Regions from separate parts of the Bradyrhizobium sp. USDA 4541 genome, predicted to be linked through region 1. Evidence: riboswitches for the same ligand, from Rfam matches in the RefSeq annotation. Region 1 holds a riboswitch; the other holds the start of a gene.
What was found. Region 1 has a riboswitch for cobalamin ahead of J2R80_RS08855 (TonB-dependent receptor). Riboswitches for the same ligand answer to the same signal wherever they lie in the genome.

Region 1 (4,209 bases):
GGTCCGGCCGATGACCTCGCTGCGACCTAATGTCTGCTTGGCGACGACGAGCCGGGCTCGGTAGCTCGCGAGCTACGAGGCCGCCGCGCGCGACTGCGCGCAGGATCTGTGGATCGATATTCGCCGGGCCTCACAACGGCTCGTCATCATTGCCGTAGCGGTCGAGCTTCGGCGTGGCGATGTCGCCGTCCTCATAGTACTCGTCGTCCTGCAACGCTGCGGGTGGCGGAGGCTTCTTCGACTTGTCGTCGGTCTTGTCCTTGATCTTCGTGCCGCCCTTGGTCTGCTTCCCGGCCTTGGCCATGCGTTTCCCCTGCGCGGGTCAAATCAGCTGCCGGAACTCTACCCCAGTTTCGGTGCGTTTGTAATGTTCGGAGACGGTGCGCGGGGCAGACCCGCCCCACCGGTTCACGCTCTAAAACGTCGCGCCGGCCTTTACCATGTAGGTGCGGCCGGGCAGCGGATAGGCCGAGAAGCGGCCTTCGGTGAACGTGCTCGCGATGGCGTAGTCGTAATAGAGCGCGTTGAACAGGTTGTTCACGCTCAGTGACCAGAAGAAGCGGTCAACTTGCCCGCTCAGCTTGATATCGGCGGTGGCGTTGCCGGGAATCCGGCTCTGGGTGTTGGCCTGATCGTTGTCCATGATGCGCGAGCTCCAGGCCCGCACCGTGGCGTCGAGCACCAGATAGTTCTGCCAGATATTCCAGGTGACGCCGAGATTGCCGGTGTAGCGCGACACCAGCGGCACGTCGTTGCCGGTCCAGATGCCTTCGCGGAACACCGCGCGGGTGATCGCCATGCCGCCGCGCAGGGTCACCGTATCGCTGAACTTGAGCGAGGCACTGGTTTCCGAGCCATAGCGGCGGGTGGGGTCGAGGTTGGTGTTGAAGAACAGCACCGGGTTGAAATGGATCTCGTTCTCGAGATCCATCAGATAGACGCTGGTCTGGACCTGAAACAGGTTGGTCTTGACCCGGAAGCCGCCCTCGACATCCTGCGAGGTCTGGGTCTTGAGCTGGAAATTCTGCGGGATCGGGGCGAAGGTCAGCGGATCGAACGACGGTCCGGATGCGACGCGCTCGTCGACATCGGGCGTGCGGAACGCGCGCGCCGCGCGGCCGAACACCGAGAAGGTGTCGGTCAGGCGATGCTCGGCGCCGACATGCAGGGCGTATTGCGTCTCGTTGCTGTCGAGCGGTGCCGCCTGCGTGTCGAACGCGAATGGCGCATTCGGGTCGTAGCGATCGCGCGCCGAGATGCTGGTATTCTGGACGCGCGCGCCGTAGGAGATGTCGGTCGTTGGCAACAGGCCCAGCGTATGTTGCCAATAGCCGGCCACGCTCTGCTGCTCGATATTGTAGATGTGGAACGGGTCGACGCCCTGATAGGCGCCGCGCGCCTCGCGGAAGCTCGAATCGTAATAGTCGATGCCGGTCAGGATCGTCGACGGCACGCCCAGCATCACATTCTTGACGCTGAGCCGCGGCGTCAGCGACCAGGTCTGCAGCGCGGCATCATTGTAGGTCGAAGCGAAGCTGATGGTCGGCATCGTGCCGAAGAAGCCGCTCTGCGTCTCGCGCTGCCGCCAGCCGCCGTCGACGATGAGGTCGACGCCGTTCATCAGCGTCTTGGTGAAGCCGGCGGTGACGCTGGCGGTCTGCTGGTTGGCATAGTCGAAGGGCGTCGCGGCGCCGCGGCGATCGGTGAGCAGCTCGTTCACGCCGATCGACGGATCGACCAGCCGTCCGCCGGGTAGGCCGAGCTTCTGGTCGCTGCCGGTGACGGTCAGGAAGGCGGTGAGATCAGGCGTCGTGTAGTTGATGTTGCCGACGGCGTTGCGCTGGTCGAGCGCATTGTTGACGCGGTAGCCGTCGGACTTGATGCCATTGCCGTAGAACGAGGTGGACCACGGTCCGGAATTGAGCGCTGCGGAGACCGCGGCCATGCGGGTGTTGAACGAGCCAGCTCCGGCCTCGGCCCGCATCGTCGTCGGCGGGCCGCCGACGCCGGTCTTGGTGATGATGTTGACGACGCCGCCCACCGCATTGTCGCCGTAAAGCACCGCGCCGCTGTTGCCGCGCGTGATCTCGATGCGCTCGATCGAATCGAGCGGAATCGTGGTGAGGTCGAAGCCGGCCTTGTCGACGTCGTTGAGGCGGCGGCCGTTGAGCAGGAACAGCGTATTGTCGGTCGCGAATGCGCCGAAGCCGCGCAGGTCGACCGACGTCTTGGCGCCGTTCGGTCCGCCATAGGGCGTTTGCAGCTGCACGCCCGGCACCTGCGCGAGGATCTCGGGTAACGACTGCACCGGCGAATGCGCGATGTCGTCGGCGGTGATCACGGCCGAGGAGGTGCCGACAATGCCGGCGAACTGGCGGCCGCCGGTGCCGCCCGTTCCGGTGGCCACACCGGTCCCTATCGTGCCCGATCCGGCTCCGCTGCCTGTATTGTTGCCTTGCGAGGTGCCCGGCGCCGGGCGTCGCGGCGCCGGCGCTTCGTCAGCGGCCGGCCTGGCGCGCGTGACGTTCTGGTCGCCCGGCTTGGTGACTTCGATCGCCGGCAGCTGATCGGGAGCGGGTGCCTCCTGCGCCCGCGCTGCGGAGACAAGGAATGCCGGCGCGAGCATCGTCGCCGGCGCGATCATCGTCGACGCGAGCAGAAGCGCGCGGCGCCGCCGATGGAAAGGGAAGGAGAACATAAGCAAGGCCTCGGCAACGTCAGTGGCACGTCACCGCGAACCAGTCTCACCATCGTGCTCACAGCATCAGGTGAAGCTCATGCCTGTACTCCCCGACCGGCAGCATCGCGTGTGACCACGGCTGACGGCAGGTCTCCTGGCTCGCGGGTCGTTACCCTTCGTCGCCTTCCCAGGACCGAGATTCCCAGTGGCCTGTGACGAAGGATTCACCGCATACAGTTGCGGGGGCAGCCGCGGCGTTGGGGAAGTTTCCCCGTACCGCATTCCCTTTTCATCTCATGAAAGAACCGTCATGTTCATCTAGGGTTCGGCCGGGTAGCAAAGTCAATCCGGCGGAAGTCGGGCGGCGGCCGCGCGGCCACGGTTTTTGTCGAGTGTCGCTTGTCTGCCACGGCGATCGCTGTAAGAGCATGGATCCGATGAGCGTGCAGGATTTTGCCTTGGCGGCCGAGGTCGCGGCGCGGCGCCGGTGGGGCGCCACGGCGGCGCTGCTCGCGCTCGTGGTCCTGTTGTGCGTGCTCTCGCTCGGCATCGGGCCGGTGCGGCTGTCGCCGCTCGCGGTGGTCGAGGCGCTGTTCGGCGGCAGCAGCGATGTGGCGCAGGTGATCGTGCGCGAGATCCGCCTGCCGCGCACCATCCTGGCATTTGCGATCGGCGGCATTCTCGGGCTGTCCGGTGCGGCGCTGCAAGGGCTGCTGCGCAATCCGCTGGCCTCGCCGTCGCTATTCGGCGCGCCGCAATCGGCGGCGTTCGGCGCGGTGCTGGTGATCGCGCTGGGCCTCGCCGATGTGCGCTCCTACGCGCTGCCGGTGGTGGCGATCATCGCCGCGTTCGGCTCGGTGTTCGCGCTGCTTGCGATCGCCGGCCGCAATGCCGGGCTGTTGATCCTGATCCTCGCTGGGCTCGCGATCTCGAGCTTTGCGGGAGCCGCGACCGCACTGGTGATGAATCTCTCGAGCAATCCGTTTGTGGTGCTGGAGATCGCGTTCTGGCTGCTCGGCTCGCTGGAGGACCGCAGCTTCCAGCACGTGGCGCTGGCGCTGCCCTTCATCGTCGCGGGCGCCGCCATCCTGCTCAGCCAGGCGAGCGCCTTCCGCGCGCTGACGCTTGGCGAGGAGGCGGCGCAGAGCCTCGGCGTCGACGTCGGGCGGTTGCGGCTCTTCGTGATCACGGGCGTGGCGCTCGGCGTCGGCGGCGCGGTCGCAGTCACCGGCACGATCGGTTTCATCGGCCTCGTCGCGCCGCATCTGATGCGTCCCGTGATCGGTCACGATCCGGCGCGGCTCTTGGTGCCGAGCGCGCTCACCGGCTCGGCGCTGCTGCTCGCCGCCGACATCGCGGTGCGCATCATTCCTTCAACCTCGGACATCAAGGTCGGCGTGCTGACCTCGATCATCGGCGTGCCGTTCTTCCTCTATCTGATCATGCGCGAGCGCCGCGCGCTCGGCGGAGGCGTGGCATGACGCTGCTCTCCGCCGCGGCGCTCAATGCCTCGCTCGGCAGCCGCAAGG
Region 2 (4,209 bases), 520 kb from region 1:
GGCAAGATCGGAGTACATCGCACCGACGATCTGCACGCCGCCATAGACCGACCAGTTGGGCGCGAAATCCCAGGTCAGCCAGACATTCGAGACCTGCTGCGGCACGTTGACCGGGACATTGCCGTTGAAGCTGACGATCTTGCCGCCGACCACCTGGCTGTTGTTGTCGTATCTGGCGCGCAACAGCGCAAGATTGGCGTCGACGCGCCAGCCGTCGTTCAGCGCGAGCCCGATCGATCCTTCGACCCCGCGGGATGATTGCTGGCCGATCTGCAATGCCACGCCGCCGGTAGGGTTGCCGGGATCGGGAATCGTGAGCCCGGTCTTGACGATCTCGTAGGCAGCCAGCGTCCACTCGCCGCGGCCGCCCCAGAACGACTGCTTGACCCCGATCTCGGTCTGCTTGCCGGTCGCAAGCTGGAATGTCTTCTGCGTGGTCGACAGTGAGATCAGATTGCTGACCGGATCGACGCCGACCGCGTACTGGCCATAGAACGCGAGGTTCTTGATCGGCTCGTAAACGAGGCCCGCGCGCCAGCTGGTGCCCGATAGCGTCGTCTCAAAACTGTTTGCCGGCGTCTTGTAGTCGGTGCGGTCCACTTCGGGGCGATCATACCTGACCCCGGTCACCAGCGACAACTGATCGTTCAGCGAGAGCCGATCCTCGGCGAACAGCGCGTATTGATTGACGATCGCGTTGAAGCCCCGCGTGGTCGCCGTCGTCGTGGCGAAGAACGATCCGGGATCGAACACATAAGGATTGACCGACGACGCGCCGCCATAGGGCGAGTTGTTGGTATGGGTGAAGTCGATCCGGTTGACGTCGAACCCGGCGACGACCTGGTTCGCAAGGCCGAACACGTGGCCGCTGAAGGTCGTATCCATCCGGTTGCCGAGCTGCTTCTGGTCGTGGAAGATCTCGATATAGCTCGTGCGATCGATCAGCTGGGTCTTCGGATTCCAGGTGTAGTTCTCGATGTCGCGCCAGTGCCGCTCGCTGGTCAGGTAATACAGCGTGTTGTTGACCTTGATGCCGTCGGCGACGTCCCACTCGGTCTTGAACCGGGTCCAGCTGTCCTGATAGCGGATCGCGCTGTCCGCTGCATTGTAGTTCTTGAAGCGCAGCGCGTCCTGGATCGAGCCGTTGATCAGCGGCGTGCCGAAATAGCGCGACGGGCTGCGGTCGCCGTAGTCTTCCGACAGCGTGAAGGCGAGATTGTCCGACGCCTGCACCCGCACGGCAGCGGAGACCATCGCGTTCGAGGTCTTGTCGCGATCGACCCAGCCGTCCGACATGTTGCCTGTGGCATTGACGCGGTACGACACATTGGGATTGATCGGACCGGTGCTGTCCACCGAGAGCCGCCGCGTCATGTTGCTGTCGAGCGAAACCTCGGCCTCGTTAGTGGGCGTATTGAGCGGTTTCTTCGGGATCACATTGATGACGCCGCCGATCGCGCCTTCGCCGTACAGCACCGAGGCCGGACCGCGCAGCACTTCGATGCGTTGCGTCGACCAGGTGTCGTAGGGGAACGTTAGCGTGCCGGAACCGATATAGAAGCGCGTGCCGTCATACAGCGTCATCACCGAGTTGCTGCCGGCAAAGCCGCGGGTGCTGAACGACAGGCCGCCGTTGCCGGGTGCCGGCGTTGCGACGAACCCGGCCGCATCCTGGGTGACGGCATCGAGCACATTATGCTGGCCGCGTTCGGCGATGGTCTGCGCCGTGATGATCTCGACGCTTGCCGGCGTCTGCAGCGGCGTCAGGTTGAGACGACTGCCGGTGCCGCCCTGCGTGGTGGCATTGAGCGTCGGCGATGCCGATCCCGGTACGCCCGACGCCGCGACGCGCGGGGCGTTGCCGGCTGTTGCAGGCCTCGGCCGTGGCCGCGCCGCAGCGGTCATGTCACGGCTGCGCGCCGCAGGCTTCGGCTTTGCCGCAGCGGAAGGCGCGACCTCAATCGGATCGAGTCTGGTTGGTGGCGGCGTTTGTGCCGAGCCTTCGACCGGCAACAACAATGATGACAGGGAGCAGAGAAGACCGAGGCGCCATTTGCGCGCAACGGGAGAGGACGGAGACATGAAAAGGACTCGCGGTAACGTGGCACGTCACCGCGAACGTGGACTGGCGCATTGCCAAAAAAGGCAGTGCTCCGATCCCACCAGGACGCCCCCGCCCGATGTGCTCGCGTGTGACCACGACTGACGGCAGGTCTCCTGGCTCACGGGTCATCGCCTGTCGACGCCTTCCCGGGCCTGATGGCCCAGTGGCAAATTGACGAAAGGCTCGCCGTTTACAGTTGCGGGGACAGCTGCGGCATTGGGGTTACCCTCGCACCGCATTCCCTTTTGATCCCCGAAGGGAACCGTCGGCAAAAACGATAGGTGCTGGCTGCAGAGCTGTCAATTCGATGCGATTGTCGCAGACCTGCTTTGCGGGTGATGCTGCGGCGATGACACAGCGACGTCGAGGGCTGACGCCGAAAAGCAACCCGTCATCCTGAGAGCCTGACTGAAAAATGGGTGAGTGATCTCAGTGGGGTGTGATTCCATCGGATTTGCAAAGATTCGAGGGAGAGCACGATGCCCTGGACCAAGATCACTCGGGAGCAATATCGGCGGGACGATCTGCGTTATGCAAGCGATATGACCGATGCGGAGTGGGCGGTGATCAGACGCCTGTTGCCGCGAGCGAACCGGCGCGGCCGGCCGCGTAAGACGGAGCTGCGTCGTGTGATCGAAGCGATCCTCTATATCGTTTCGACCGGCTGCCAGTGGCGGGCGTTGCCGCAGGAGTTCCCGCCCTATTCGACGGTGCAGGGCTATTTTTATAGATGGCGGGATACAGGCCGGTGGCAGAGGATTGTCAGCGTGCTTGTCCGCCGGGCGCGAAAAAAGCTTGGACGGACACCGAAGCCGACGGCAGCCGTGATCGACAGTCAAAGTGCGCCAACCACGCAAGCTGGCGGACCGCGCGGCTACGATGCAGGCAAGCGCATCTACGGCCGCAAGCGGCACATCGTGACGGATACCAATGGCCTCCTCCTCGGGGTTCATGTTCATCCGGCCAACGTTCAGGACTGCCATGGCGCCGTACCGCTGCTGAAGAACGTGCGGATGAACTTCCCCCGGCTGCGCCACGTCTTTGCCGACCGGATCTACCGCGGAAATCAACTCCTCGACGCGCTCTCAGACTGCGGTCCATGGACTGTCGAGATCGTCGAGCGGCCCCAAGGCGTCAAAGGCTTCCAGCTTCTGCCGAGGCGGTGGGTGGTTGAACGCACATTCGCTTGGTTCGGCAGATGCCGCCGCCTCGCCAAGGACTTCGAGGCGACGGTGGCAACCGAAGCTGCCTGGCTGCTGATTGCACACATCAGGCTCCTGACCCGCAGACTCGCGGCTGCAGCTAAGGTTGGGTGATTTATGAGTCAGACTCTGAGGAGCGCGGCACGCGCGTCTCGAAGGATGCACGGCCCGGCTGGTGGCCGATTCATCCTTCGAGACGCTGCTTCCCTCGCACCTCAGTATGACGGGAAACGTAGGTTCGCGTCACTGAGCCTCGACGCATCCCTGCATCACCTCATCAATCTCCGCGCGCGACAGCGCACCCATCTCGGCGATGAACACGATGCGCGTGCGCGGCACGCCGGGCGACGGCACGCCGCCCGCAGCCAAGGTCGCGCGGCCGCCGGCGAGTTGAAACACGGTCAGCCGCCCGGGCTGCTCCACCGTCTCGAACAATCCCTTCGCCCGCGCCAGCTTCGGCGCCAGTCTGCCGATCGCCTGCTGCAAGCGCGGCAGCACGACGGGCCACTCCGAGGTCCAGCTCAGCGTCTCGAAGCGATCGGACGCCGGCCGTCGCGGCGCGGTCTCGCGCGGAGCCGGCACATGATCGAGGTCCGCCGGGAACAGCAGCGCGGCCGGCACCTCGCCATGCAAGGCATCCACCACCACGGCCGCCGGACGCACCGCGCGCACGGCGTCGCGGATCGCGGCGCACGCAGCGGCGTCAGTCAGATCGACCTTGCTCAGCGCCACCACATCCGCCGCCCGGAGCTGCGAGCGCAGCAGCGCATCGTTCAGCATCGCCGCAGGCTGCGTCGCGTCGACCACGCACAGCACGGTCTCCAGCGGCGCCTCCTTCCAGATCACGGGATCCATCAGGTTGCGGATGATGTCGGCGGGATCGGCGATCCCGCTGGTCTCGAT

Region 2: linked by a shared signal. The riboswitch ahead of J2R80_RS11335 (TonB-dependent receptor) and the one ahead of J2R80_RS08855 (TonB-dependent receptor) in region 1 are both predicted to bind cobalamin.

What each region holds. Positions count from the first base shown of each region.
Region 1 covers NZ_JALJZF010000001.1:1,914,808-1,919,016, forward strand. The annotation lists gene J2R80_RS08850 (hypothetical protein) at 131-304, opposite strand; gene J2R80_RS08855 (TonB-dependent receptor) at 416-2,698, opposite strand; cobalamin riboswitch at 2,807-3,005, opposite strand; gene J2R80_RS08860 (iron ABC transporter permease) at 3,118-4,161, shown strand; gene J2R80_RS08865 (ABC transporter ATP-binding protein) at 4,158-4,209, shown strand, end outside.
Region 2 covers NZ_JALJZF010000001.1:2,431,155-2,435,363, reverse strand. The annotation lists gene J2R80_RS11335 (TonB-dependent receptor) at 1-2,082, opposite strand, end outside; cobalamin riboswitch at 2,190-2,386, opposite strand; gene J2R80_RS11330 (IS5 family transposase) at 2,584-3,420, shown strand; gene J2R80_RS11325 (GTP-binding protein) at 3,550-4,209, opposite strand, start outside.